Regions from separate parts of the Mesorhizobium sp. M0062 genome, predicted to be linked through region 3. Evidence: riboswitches for the same ligand, from Rfam matches in the RefSeq annotation. Region 3 holds a riboswitch; each other region holds the start of a gene.
What was found. A riboswitch is a leader RNA that binds a small molecule or an ion and turns the genes downstream of it on or off. The one in region 3 is predicted to bind cobalamin.

Region 1: another riboswitch for cobalamin. It lies ahead of NKJ64_RS18865 (DUF1636 family protein); the one in region 3 lies ahead of metE (5-methyltetrahydropteroyltriglutamate--homocysteine S-methyltransferase).
Region 2: another riboswitch for cobalamin. It lies ahead of NKJ64_RS19090 (CbtB domain-containing protein); the one in region 3 lies ahead of metE (5-methyltetrahydropteroyltriglutamate--homocysteine S-methyltransferase).
Region 4: another riboswitch for cobalamin. It lies ahead of NKJ64_RS01575 (aromatic ring-hydroxylating oxygenase subunit alpha); the one in region 3 lies ahead of metE (5-methyltetrahydropteroyltriglutamate--homocysteine S-methyltransferase).

The regions. Positions count from the first base shown of each region.
Region 1 is NZ_JAMYUO010000015.1:96,041-99,240, forward strand. Features, by position in the region: gene cobN (cobaltochelatase subunit CobN) at 1-215, opposite strand, end outside; gene cobW (cobalamin biosynthesis protein CobW) at 234-1,271, opposite strand; gene NKJ64_RS18865 (DUF1636 family protein) at 1,274-1,699, opposite strand; cobalamin riboswitch at 1,738-1,941, opposite strand; gene NKJ64_RS18870 (winged helix-turn-helix domain-containing protein) at 1,971-3,173, opposite strand.
Region 2 is NZ_JAMYUO010000015.1:141,263-144,462, forward strand. Features, by position in the region: gene NKJ64_RS19080 (aromatic ring-hydroxylating oxygenase subunit alpha) at 1-264, opposite strand, end outside; gene NKJ64_RS19085 (gamma-glutamylcyclotransferase) at 401-1,093, shown strand; cobalamin riboswitch at 1,161-1,356, shown strand; gene NKJ64_RS19090 (CbtB domain-containing protein) at 1,393-1,572, shown strand; gene NKJ64_RS19095 (CbtA family protein) at 1,588-2,391, shown strand; gene cobU (bifunctional adenosylcobinamide kinase/adenosylcobinamide-phosphate guanylyltransferase) at 2,384-2,896, shown strand; gene cobO (cob(I)yrinic acid a,c-diamide adenosyltransferase) at 2,896-3,200, shown strand, end outside.
Region 3 is NZ_JAMYUO010000040.1:26,105-29,304, forward strand. Features, by position in the region: gene metE (5-methyltetrahydropteroyltriglutamate--homocysteine S-methyltransferase) at 1-1,879, opposite strand, end outside; cobalamin riboswitch at 1,974-2,175, opposite strand; gene NKJ64_RS29130 (adenosine kinase) at 2,584-3,200, opposite strand, start outside.
Region 4 is NZ_JAMYUO010000001.1:343,164-346,363, forward strand. Features, by position in the region: gene NKJ64_RS01570 (FAD-binding oxidoreductase) at 1-18, opposite strand, end outside; gene NKJ64_RS01575 (aromatic ring-hydroxylating oxygenase subunit alpha) at 56-1,303, opposite strand; cobalamin riboswitch at 1,421-1,622, opposite strand; gene NKJ64_RS01580 (DUF680 domain-containing protein) at 2,122-2,328, shown strand; gene NKJ64_RS01585 (DUF680 domain-containing protein) at 2,394-2,597, shown strand; gene NKJ64_RS01590 (DUF680 domain-containing protein) at 2,669-2,902, shown strand; gene NKJ64_RS01595 (ABC transporter ATP-binding protein) at 2,976-3,200, opposite strand, start outside.

The DNA.
Region 1 (3,200 bases), on a different contig from region 3:
ATCCAGAGGTCCACGGACATGGGATGGCGCAGGTCGCGCAGCGCCGCCAGCCGCATCGACGGCAGGCGGACGGCATCGGCCTTCCAGGCCGCCGCGAGGCCGGCGAGGTCGCTGTCGGTGAAGGACAGCGCCACGATATCCGCCGGCGTCTGCCGGAGATCAACTGGCTCGGCGAGATCGTCGAGCGAGGCGGAGGTCGTGGCGAGTATATGCATCGCGGCTCGTGCCTGAGATCAACCGGCGAGTATACGCTCGATCGCCGGACGGTTCAGCCCCTTCAGGCCAATGACGACGAGACGCGAGCGGCGATCGTCCTCGGCCGTCCAGGCGCGGTCATAGTAATGGTTGACGCGTGGGCCGACGGCCTGCAGCAAAAGCCGCATCGGCTTGCCGCCGACATCGACGAAGCCTTTTACACGCAACACGTTTTCCTGTTCGGCGGCGGTGGCGACGCGCTTGGCCAGGTCGTCGGGATTGGCGATCGAGGGGATGTCGACGATGAAGGTGTCGAAATCGTCATGCTCATGATCGAAAGCGCCGTCGTGATGCGACTTGCGGTTCTCGATGTCGTCTTCGACGGCGAGACCGAGGCCAAGCAGCACCGACGGGTCGACCTTGCCATGCGCAGTCGGCACGATTTTTACCGCGCGAGCGGAATGCTCATTGATGATGGCGTTGGCGCGGGCCGAACCGGCTGAATCCATCAAATCGCTTTTCGACAGGATGATCAGGTCGGCGCAGGCGATCTGGTCCTCGAAGACTTCTTCGACCGGATCGTCGTGGTCGAGCGTTTCGTCCTGAGCGCGCTGTGCCTGCAACGCGTCCATGTCGTTGGCGACGCGGCCTTCGGCCAGCGCCGGGCCGTCGACCACGGCGATGACGCCATCGACGGTCACCCGGCTCTTCACGCTTGGCCACTGGAACGCCTGGACCAGCGGCTTGGGCAGAGCGAGGCCCGAGGTCTCGATCAGGATGTGGTCGACCCTCGGTGTCAGCGCGAGGATCTTGTCGAGGGCGGGCACGAAATCGTCGGCGACTGTACAGCAGATGCAGCCATTGGCCAGTTCGACGATGTTTTCCTCGGGGCAGGTGTCGATGCCGCAGCCTTTCAGGATTTCCCCGTCGATGCCGATGTCGCCGAACTCGTTGACGATGATGGCGATGCGCTTGCCGCCGGCATTTTCCAGGAGATGGCGGACCAGCGTCGTCTTGCCGGCACCCAGGAAGCCTGTAACGACGGTGCAGGGAACACGGGAGAGGTTGGCGGTCATGGTCAGTCCTTCAGGATATCGAGGGGCGGGATGCGGGCCACTAGGCCGCGCTTGAGGCTATCGGGCCGGCCGCGCCAGGGGATGAGGCCGTCGGTCGAAGTCGCGAAAAGTTTTGCGCCGGTGACGAGATCGACGCCGCTGGTTGGGGTCAAATCGCCAAAGACATAGCTCCAACAGCCGTCGCGCAGGATGGCGGCGCTGAGGCGGCGCTTGCAATTGCCGAGACATTCGGCGGTGCGGACCCGGATATCGCCGGCAGCGGCGCGGCGTGTGTCCTCAGCCAGCAATTCGCCGGCGCGCGGATGGGCGTCGGAACCGGTCTCATCGCGGCAGGAGGCGCAGACGATGATGGTCACGCCGGTCAGGGCGTCGTTGTCCCCGGACGCAATGTCCGCTGTGCCAGCCGAAAAACTGCTGTTCTGGTCCAAAAACCGTGCTCCTTGCCCGGAAACCCGCCAGGCGATCGGATACTTTGTCTCAGACGGCAGGTCTCCTGGCTCGCGGGTCATCGCCTTGGTTAGCCGCCTTCCCGGTGTTACCCAGTGGCATTCGGCCTTGGCTCTTCGCTTACAGTTGCGGGGACAGCCGCGGATTTGGGATTTTGTCCCGCACCGCATTCCCTCTTGGCCCTTGCCGTTGCGGGCAGGGGACCGTCTGGAGCGGATTTAGGCTGTTGCGGGGAGTTGTGTCAACGCGCTGCTACGACATAGCGATGTCGGCCAGGGGTTTCCCCAGATTGCCGGCCGGCGTCACTTCGATGCGCTCAAGGCCAAGCCAGCCCTGCATCTCCTTTAGTTCCTCGAAAAGCTGTGCGGTGGTCTCAGGCGGTGCGCCTGCTTCGGCATAGGCGGCGTGGACGCGTAAGACACTCGCAGGCCGGTCGGCCTTGAGGTCGACGCGGGCGACGATCTTGTCGCCGAGCAAGAAAGGCAGCACGTAATAGCCATATTGCCGCTTGTCGGCCGGGGTGTAGATCTCGATGCGGTAGCGGAAATCGAAGAGACGCTCGGTGCGCGCGCGCTCGAAGACCACCGGATCGAAGGGGGCCAGCAAGGCGCGGGCCTCGATCTTTCGCGGCAGGCGGGCGTCCCTATAGAGGTAAGCCGGCTTGTCCCAGCCTTCGACGTTTACCGGCAGCAGTTCGCCCATCTCGACCAGTTCCTCCAGCCGGCCCTTCATGTCGGCCGGCGACAAGCGGAAATAATCGCGCAGGTCACCCGACGTCGCGATGCCGTGGGCGCGGGCGGAAATGCGCAGCAATTCGCGGTGCGCGTCCTCGGCCGCCGGCACCGGCAGGTCGAGGATCGCCTGCGGCAGCACGCGCTCGGGCAGGTCGTAGAAACGCTCGAAGCCACGGCGGTGCGCCGTGGTGATGCGTCCGGCCCAGAAGAGCCATTCGAAGGCGTGCTTGGCGTGGCTCCAGCCCCACCAGCCGCCCGAACCTTTCTGGCCCTCCAGTGCCGAAGCGGCAATCGGGCCGCGCTCGGCGACCGCGCGGTAGATCTCTTCGATATAGGCGGCGTGCTCGCGGCCCCATTTGGCGAGGCCCAGATACATTTCGTCGCCGCTTTCAGCGCGCTGCATGCGCCAGCGCATCAGTGGGTAGGTCTCGACCGGCAGGAACGAGGCCTCATGCGCCCAGTACTCGAACACGGTGCGCTTGCGGGTGATTGCGGCATTGTCGAGCAGGGTGAGCGGGTAGGGGCCAAGGCGCGAATAGAGCGGCATATAGTGGGCGCGCACCACGGCGCTGACGGAATCGATCTGCAGCAGGCCGGTGCGCGACAGCACGCGGGCGAGGTGGCGGCGATCGGGCGTGCCGACCGGGCGGGGATCGAGAAATCCTTGCGCGGCGAGCGCGATGCGCCTGGCCGCGGGGAGTGAGATTTTGTCCTTCGTCAAAGTGTCTTGCCTCGAACCATTTTCCCG
Region 2 (3,200 bases), on a different contig from region 3:
ATGCCGGCAAGTGTTGTGGAAGGCGCGCAGTTCGCCGGTCTCGTCCCGCAGAATGACGATTTCCTGCGTGCCGACGCGGAATGTCCTGAACGCCAGCGGCTGGGCGAGGTCGGCCTCGCGGCAGACGAGCAGCCAGCTTTTGTGCCAGATGGCGTCGAGATCGCGCTGGTAAGCCTCGCTATCCCAATAGGCCGACGACGGTAGCGTCGGTTCGGCCCGGCTCAGGCCGTTATAGGGGTCGCGCTCGCTCGGGCTGGGATGCATGGCTGGCTTCCTATGAAGCGTCAGCCGACACCCCGGCAAATCGTTTGTCAATCAGAGTGCCGCATTGCCGGTTGCAGGCGCGGCGCATAATCATGTCGTGGACATGGGACATTCGGAAATTGGGGGGATTCGGAAATTGGCCGCACGACAGATGTCGCTTACGCCGGAGCTGGTCGCGCGCTGCTGGCGCGAGATCAGGGACCCCGGGCCGGATCCGGACGCGATGCATCTCGATGACGCCGACTATGACGCGCTGCTGGATGAATTCCAGGTCGAACTCCCGGATAGCGAACCGCTATGGCTGTTCGGCTATGGATCGCTGATCTGGAAACCGGAAATAGATTATGTCGAGGACCGCGTTGCGCTGGCGCGAGGCTGGCATCGGTCCTTTTGCATGAACATGACGCGCTGGCGCGGCACCAAGGACAGCCCCGGCCTGATGATGGCGCTGGACCGTGGCGGACAATGCAAGGGCGTCGCCTTCCGGCTGACCGAAAGTAACCGGCGCGGGCAGTTGGGCCGGCTTTTCCGGCGCGAAGTCACGCTGAAGCCGACAAGCTACCGGCCGCGCATGCTGAAGCTTGCAAGCGAGGCCGGACCGCTCAGGGCATTGGCCTTCGTCATCAACCGCAACGGCCTGACCTATTCAGGGCCGCTCGACGAGGGCAAGGTCGTCGAAAGGCTGGCAACGTCCTGCGGGCACTGGGGGTCGGGCGCCGACTATCTCTACAACACGGTGAAAAACCTTGAAGAGCGCGGCATTCACGATCGCCATCTGTGGCGGCTGCAGCGGCTGGTTGCCGAGCGGATCACCGCGTTGAACCCGTAACGCCGCATGGCGCATTCGCGCTGTTGGCCGGCGGAATTTGGTTTGCCGGATGCGGCCGTTTCAGCCTATAGTCATGCATGTCGTCGGTTCCGTTAGGGACCAAGAGGGAATGCGGTGAGGGCTGACTTGTTGCCCAATGCCGTGGCTGCCCCCGCAACTGTGTGCGGTAGTCCTCTCCAAGCCACTGAGGATTTTTTCCTCGGGAAGGTGGGGAAGGGCGCTGATCCGCGAGCCAGGAGACCTGCCGGCGACAGGGAACTGACTTCGATGCCCTCGGGTGGAGGGCGAAAGGACAAGATATGAATACCGCTTCCGTCTCCCTCGGCGCTTCCGTCTCCTCGCAGTCGCGCTTCATGCAGCTCGTGCTTAGCGCGTTTCTGGGCATTTTCGTCGTCGGCGTTGTCGGTTTCTCGCATATCGATGCGGTCCACAATGCGGCGCACGACTATCGCCATTCGATGGCGTTTCCCTGCCACTGACGAGGATCTGACATCATGAACCTGTTTCGCAACGTCGTGTTCATCGCGGCGATCGCAGGGCTCGTGGCGGGTGTCGCTCTCGCCTGCATGCAGGCCTACGCCACCGTGCCGCTGATCCTCAAGGCCGAGGTCTACGAAAAGGCTGGTGGCGGCCATGAGCATGAGCATGCCGCGGCGCCCGCCGCCAACGCTGCGGACACCAATGCCATGAGCACCGCCGCGCCGGCGGAAAATGCCGTGAGCAGCGCAGCCCCGGCTGAAGCTGCCGCGCCAGCGGAGGACGAAGGCTGGGCGCCGGCCGACGGCTTCGAGCGATTCGCCTTCAGCGTGCTGGCCAATATCGTCACCGGTATCGGTTTCGCGCTGGTCCTGGTGGCCGTTTCCGAATTCGCCGGCGGCATCGGCAACTGGCGCCAGGGGGTGTTCTGGGGTCTGGCCGGCTTTGCCGTATTCACGCTGGCTCCGGGCCTCGGCCTGCCGCCGGAACTGCCGGCAATGCCGGCGGCCGATCTCATGCAGCGCCAGATCTGGTGGGTGGCGACGGTTGTGGCGACTGCCATTGGCCTTGCCTTGATCGCCTTCCGCACCTCGGCGCCGCTGACCGTCCTTGCCGTCGTTCTGATCGTCGCCCCGCATATTGTCGGCGCGCCGCAGCCCGACAGTTTCGAGACGCCGATCCCCGAAGGCCTGCATCACCAGTTCGTGGTGGCGGTGACGGTGACCAATCTGGTGTTCTGGTTGGTGCTCGGCGCCGTCATTGGCGTGGTGCGCGAACGCTTCACCGGCTCGGCGACCAGCCTGCGCGACAGCTTTGCCTGATCGCAGTTTGACCTTTATCATCGGCGGTGGGCGCTCCGGCAACAGCGCGCATGCCGAAACCCTGGCGACGGCGTTGCCGCCGCCATGGGCCTATATCGCCACCGCCGAAGCCTATGACGATGAGATGCGCGAGCGCATCGCGCTGCATCGCTCGCGGCGCGGCGAAGGCTGGGCGACCATCGACGCGCCGCTCGATCTTGTCGGAGCGCTCGAAGCCTTGCCCGACAACCAGCCGGTGCTCGTCGATTGCCTGACGCTGTGGCTGACCAATCATATGCTTTCCGACCATGATCTCGAGGCGGAATGCCGGCGGCTAGCCGACATGCTGTCGCGGCCGCGCGGGCCCTGGCTCGTTGTCTCGAACGAAGTCGGGCAAGGCATCGTGCCCGACAATGCGCTCGCACGCCGGTTTCGTGATGCCGCCGGCCGTCTCAACCAGCAGGTCGCGGCGGTTGCCGATACGGTGCTACTGATGGTGGCGGGGCTGCCGCTCAAGGTGAAATGATGACCGATATCGACGCAAAAGACGAAGAACGCCACCGCGCCAAGATGGCCAAACGCAAGGCGGTGCAGGACGCCGAGGTCGCGGAAAAGACGGTCGAGAAGGGGCTGCTGATCGTCAACACCGGACCCGGCAAGGGCAAGACCACGGCCGCCTTCGGGCTGGCGCTGCGCATGCTCGGCTATGGCAAGCGCGTCGGCGTCGTCCAGTTCATCAAGGGCAAATGGCACACCGGCGAAAAGGACGCCTTCGCGGCGTTCGGCGACCGTGTCGTCTGGCACACGATGGGCGAGGGTTTCACCTGGGA
Region 3 (3,200 bases):
CATCGATCTGGATCATCCTTGCGCCGGACCTTTCGAGATCCGTCACTTCGTCGCGGATGGCGAGCGCGATCTGGCGGCAGGCTTCGGAGCGGGGTACGTCGTCTCGAACAAAGGACCAGTTGAGAATGGTCACTGGGCCTGTGAGCATTCCCTTCACAGGCTTTTCCGTAAGCGACTGGGCGAATTGCCACCAGCGCACCGTCATCGGATTGCGCCTCGATACGTCCCCGAAGATGATGGGGGGACGCACGTAGCGCGACCCATAGCTTTGCACCCAGGCATGCTGAGTGAAGGCGAAGCCGGACAGCTGCTCGCCGAAATGCTGTACCATATCGTTTCGTTCGAACTCACCGTGCACCAGCACGTCCAGCCCGATCTCTTCCTGCCAACGAATTGCTGACTCGATCTCCTTCTTCAGGAAAATCTCGTAGTCGACATAACTGAGCTGGCCCTTCGCATGAGCGGACCGCGCGCGGCGTACCTGCGGCGTCTGCGGGAAGGACCCGATTGTCGTCGTCGGGAACGGCGGCAGCCCGAGCGTGCCGGCCTGGACTCTGGAGCGCTCGCCAAAAGCGCTCTCTCGTCGTTTCATGCTATGGTCAATGCTGGCGATCCGCCCCTCAACAAGCGGGTCATGGATCTTCGTGGACGTCAAGCGAGTGGCGGCAGCCTCGGCAGAAGCTTTCAACGCGGCTGCCACCGCATCCCTGCCTTTGGAAAGGGCCCGGGCCAGCAAGACCAGCTCGTCGGTCTTCTGGGCCGCGAAGGCGAGCCACGACCTGATGTCGGCCTCGAGTTCCGTCTCCATGCGCAGGTCAATCGGCACATGCAGCATCGAGCAAGAAGGCGCGATTTCGACGCGGTCCAAGGGCCAGCCGGCGACGATCGGTTTGATGCGGTCGAGAATGGCGGGCAGGTTCGCACGCCAGACGTTGCGGCCATCGATCAAGCCGAGCGAGAGCACCAGATCCTTCGGAGCGAGCCGACCCACCGTTTCCAGCTGCTCGGGAGCGCGCACGAGATCAATATGCAGGCCGGCCAGGGGCAGAGAAACCGCGGTTTCGAGATTGTCTCCCAGCGACCCGAAATACGTAGCCAGCATGATCTTCAGCTCGGGCGCGGCTTTCGACAGCTGGCCATAGGCGAATTCGAACGCAGCTCGTTCGTTCGGGTTCAGATCGAGGACAAGCGCTGGCTCATCGATCTGCACCCAGTCGGCTCCCGACAGATTCAGCCTCTCCAGAAGCTGCTCGTAAACCGGCAGCAGCCGCGGTAGGAGCGCGATGGGACCGAACCCTTCGGCACGCGATTTCGCCAGCTTGAGGAAGGTGATGGGTCCAAGGATGACTGGGCGTGTGTGAATGCCGAGAGCTTTAGCCTCGAGGAAGTAATCGACCGGCTTCGATGACGAGAGGGCGAACGTCTGATCATCATCGAGTTCCGGCACAATGTAGTGGTAGTTGGTGTCAAACCACTTGGTCATTTCCATCGCGGTTACACCAGGTCCATGAGCCTCCTCCTGGTAACCAGCGTGTCCACAATCCTGCGTCTGACCCTGGTAGCCGCGCGCCATTGCGAAGTAGATGTCAAGTGGGACCTCGCCGCTATTCCAGCCGTAACGGGATGGAACGGCCCCGACCATGGCTGCGGTGTCGAGCACATGGTCGTAAAGCGAGAAGTCGTTCGACGGGATTTTCGACACGCCGCGATCGCGCTGCTCTTCCCAGCTAGCGGCTCGGAGCGCCTTCGACGTCGCAAGAAGGTCGCCAGCGGACGATGTTCCGGACCAGTAGCTTTCAAGCGCGAATTTCAGTTCTCGCCGACGACCGAAGCGCGGCATGCCGAGCGTTGCTACAGGAATTTGCTGAGAGACAGTCATGTCATACCCCGATGATTGGGGCGTCGGTGACAAGGAAGGCGCTAGCAGGCCGGCATCAACGCCGGGTTGCAGCGGCCACCGAGACACCCCGCCCGTGGACGTAATTCGCGTGGCAGGTCTCCTGGCTCGCGGGGTCATAGCCTCTACCCGTCTTCCTGAGGGTATTCGCCTCAGTGACATGATTGGGGTTGGCTCGCCGCTAACAGTTGCGGGGGCAGCGCCGGCATCGCACCGGCTTCCCTCTTAGCTCCGCTGCGGCAGCGCCGCACGCGAGAACCACGACACGCAGACAATCACAGCTGTTCGCTCTTTTGTCAATGACGCATAACGAAATGTTTATGTCGCTATGTGATCGCGCTTTTACGCCTTTGTCTAGCATTGTGAAATATTCAGTCTGCTGCCCGCATTCGGCATCGTGGGACGTGATCGCAAGTCAAGTCCGACGGACGCCGCGAGTTCTCCGTTACCTCAGGAACCTTACTGGCCTTCCCCAAGCTGAGCTTCTGGAAAATGCTGGTGACGATCTGGATGACGGTGAATGCCGTCATGGCAAGCACGCCTTGCACCGCTCCTCCAGCGAGCTTCACGGCAGCAGCATGGGTCAGTTCTCCGAAGCGAATGGCTGTCGCTATCAGCGAGCTTTGACACAGTTCCGCCACTGCGGTCATCGCGTCAGTAGGGCGGCTGGTTAGTTGCCGGCGCATCTACAGCAACCCAGCCCCTTCCGCCTCGCGGCGCAAATTCTGCCTTGGCCTTGGGCCGATCTGCTGGATCACCAGGCCGGCCGCCAGCGAGCCAAGGTCGCCGCAGGTCTTGAGGTTGCGGCCCTGCGTGTAGCCATGCAGGAAACCGGCGGCGTAGAGGTCGCCGGCGCCGGTGGTGTCGACCAACTCCTTGATGGCGGTCGCCTCGATGACCACGGTCTCGTCGCCGCGCACGATCACCGAGCCTTTTTCGGAACGGGTGACGGCGGCAATCTTGCAGTCCTTGCGGATCTGAGCCAGGGCCTCGTCGAAGGATTTTGTCTGGTAGAGCGACTTGATCTCGTGGCTGTTGGCAAAGACGATGTCGACAGTGCCCGAGCGCATCAGCTCGAGGAACTCGTCCCGGTAGCGGTCGACGCAGAACGAATCCGACAACGTCATCGACACTTCGCGTCCGGCCTCGTGTGCGAGCTTCGCCGTCTGCCGGATCGCCTCCTTGGCGCGCGGCGGATCCCACAAATAGCCCTCGAAATAGGTAACCTTGGCGCCGGATGCCTTGTCGGCCTCGACATCCTCAGGGCCAAGCTCGACGCAGGCGCCGAGATAGGTGTTCATCG
Region 4 (3,200 bases), on a different contig from region 3:
GAGCCCAAGATCCGTCATCGCATTCATCCTCCGGTCCTTCTTCGCCTGCTCCAGCTCACGCGACGCTGCGCAGCGCCGGCCTGCCACCTTCGGCAAGGCGCGGGCCGATGAAGGCCGCGTACCATTCGACGAACTGGATCACGCCGCCCTCGTGCAGCTCCGAATAGGGGCCGGGCTCATAGGCCGGAGACAGGATGCCGAAGGCGTTTTCCTCGACGATGCGGCGGTCCTGGTCGTTGGTCTCGGTCCAGACATGGGTGAGCTCCTCAAGGTTGTAGTCGACCCCCTCGACCGCATCCTTGTGCACCAGCCACTTGGTCGTCACCGCGGTTTGCGTGGTGCTGATCGGCAGCACCCGGAAGGTGACCGCATGGTCGATCAGTATGTGGTTCCAAGTCGTCGGATAGTGGTAGTGCATCAAGGTGCCGATGCGGTCGGCGGCAACAGTGTCGGACAGGTTCTTCGTCACCGCGCGCTTTCCCGACATCGTGTAGCTGACGGCATCGCGCAGCAGCGGCGCGCGGGTGGCGCGGTATTGCCCGGCCGGATCGATGCGGAACTTGCTCGGCAGGCCCGCCGCCTCGCATTTCGCCCAGTGCGCCAGCATCTCCGGATCGCTGTCGGCGCCCTGCACGCCGGTCACCGTCGGCGCTTCGGGGAATGTCTTGCACAGCTCTGGATGATTGCCGGCGCAGTGATAGCATTCGCGGTTGTTTTCCCAGACCAGCTTCCAGTTGCCCTTCTCGATGATGGTGCTCTCGAAGGCGACCTTGGCTTCATTCAGCCGGTGCGGCTTGAGGTAGGGCTCTATCATGGCGCGCATCGGCGCAAAGTCGGCAGGTTCTTTCGCCAGGCAGATGAAGATGTAGCCGCCGACGCTCTCGCAGGCGACGGGCTTCAGGCCGAACTGGCTCTTGTCGAAACCGTCGGCCATCTGGCGGGCAAACAGCAGCCGGCCGTCAAGCTCGTAGGTCCACTGGTGATAGGGGCAGACAAGCTTTGCCGCCATGCCCTTCTCAGTGTTGCAGACACGGCTGCCGCGATGGCGGCAGGAATTGTGAAAGGCGTTGATGTTGCCCTTCTGGTCGCGGACCAGCACCACCGGATAATCGCCGATCTGCACGGTGATATAGCTGCCGGGCTTCGGCAGTTCGCAATCATGGCCGATGAACAGCCAGTCGCGATACCAGATAAGCTCCATGTCGAGCTTGAAATAGTCCGGGTCGGTGTAGAAGGGCTGTTCCAGCGAAAAGCCTTGCTTGCGGCCGTTCAGGAGCCTCAGCATGTCGTTGCGCGTATCCATAGTTCTGTCCTCGTGGTTTAAGGACTGAACTTGGTGGTGATGGAGGAAGGATCGGACGCAGGCCGGCGCGGCGCCGGACATGCACTATCCACCTCTTGACCGCCCACCGCGATCAGTCGAGTCTATGCATCTCGGGCTGGTTTCCGGGCTCTGGAGTTGTCCTTGCGGACCATCGCGACACCTTCCCAGGCTCTTGCCCAGTGGTCTCCCGTTGCGACTTCAACTCCACCACCGTTGCGGGGGCAGCGCCGGATTCTGACCGGCTTCCCAATTCTCCGCTGCGTCGTCACGAAGCGGCACCTGAGATGCGATCATCTAATCACGGCAGCGATCGCGACGTCGGCATGAAAGCGACATCGTATCCATGCGGCGCGACACGCGCGGCATACGCTCCCCGCCGCCGGTCAAAGAGCTGAGACGTTTCTTGCGACGCCATCATCGCCGTTTCGAATCGCTGCGGATCCAGTTCGATCGGGGGCAAAAAGGGCTCAACGGTATCGAAAAGTTACTATTAGCAATCTCTAATCGAACCGAACGGTTCGTTTCTGTTGACAATGCGTGCAGGACCGTGTGAACGACGGCCCGGAAACCGACACCGGAGCGAACCACTCGGTTCGACATAAGCAACTGAAAACAATGCGATAAATGACCATAGAGGAACTTCCTGGCACAATTTCAAGGTGCAGGACCGTGGTCCACACGGAACAACTTCGTGATTGGAAACCAGCCTATGGCTTTCCCACATCGGGGCTGTCCGAACGACGCGAATTGCTCCCAAGACACGCCGCTAGACGGACAGACAAACTGGAGTACTAAAAATGAAAAAGATCATCCTCACTGCCGCAGCCGTTTTGGCGATCACCGGCAGCGCCTTCGCCGGTAGCGACAATTACGGTTCCAATGGTGCGAACCAGCCAGCCGTCTCGGTCGACAGCTCGTATACGGCTTCCATTCAGAAGCCGGCGCACGCTGACAAGCAGCCTGTCGTTCAGGGCGCCGACCGCGACCTCTACGGCAATCGCTGATCCCGACCAAAGAAGGGCGGCTAACCCGTCGCTCTCGGGATCCCAAAAAATTCAGGAGTATTGAAATGAAAAAGATCATCCTTGCTGCCGCCGCCGTTTTGGCCATCTCCGGCAGCGCTTTCGCCGGCAGCGACAACTACGGTTCGAACGGCGCCAACCAGCCTGCGATTACGTCGACCGATAGTGGCCATACGGCTTCGGTTGAGAAGTCGGCTCCAGCCGAGCAGGCGCCTGCCCACGGTGCCGACCGTAACCTTTTCGGCCGCTAAAAGCCGGTTTCCAGCACGTGGCGGGCTTATCCGCTGCAGCTGGCGGCATCAGAAAAATTCAGGAGACTAAAATGAAGAAGATCGTTCTTGCCACCGCAGCCGTTCTGGCTGTTTCGAGCGCTGCCTTTGCCGGCAGCGACAATTATGGCTCCAATGGCGCCAACCAGCCGGCCGCTGCCGTCGACACCACCCGCACTTCGTCGACCGGCACCAACTCGGCGGTCTACAAGCTGCTGAACTCGTCGAACGACCAACAGAAGTTCGTTCCTCAGAGCAGCGACAGGGATCGGTTCGGCAACAACTAACAGCCGAAGCTTAAAAAAAGAGCGGCGGGCCTGGCCCGCCGCTCTTTTTTCATGCCTGTACGACGCAGCTATCTCAAGCCGCCTTCACTTCCACCGGCTTGAGCGAGAAGGAGTGCCCATCGGCGTCGAAGATGTGCAGGTCCCCGGCATCCGCGGTCAGTCGCAGCTTTGCCCCGCGCTTGACCTCGACATTGCCGGGCAGCTTGGTCACCAACGGCAGGTCAGCGCGGCCGATATCGACATAGACAAGCTGCACCTCGCCGAGTTGCTCGACATAGTCCACCACGCCCTCGAAAAG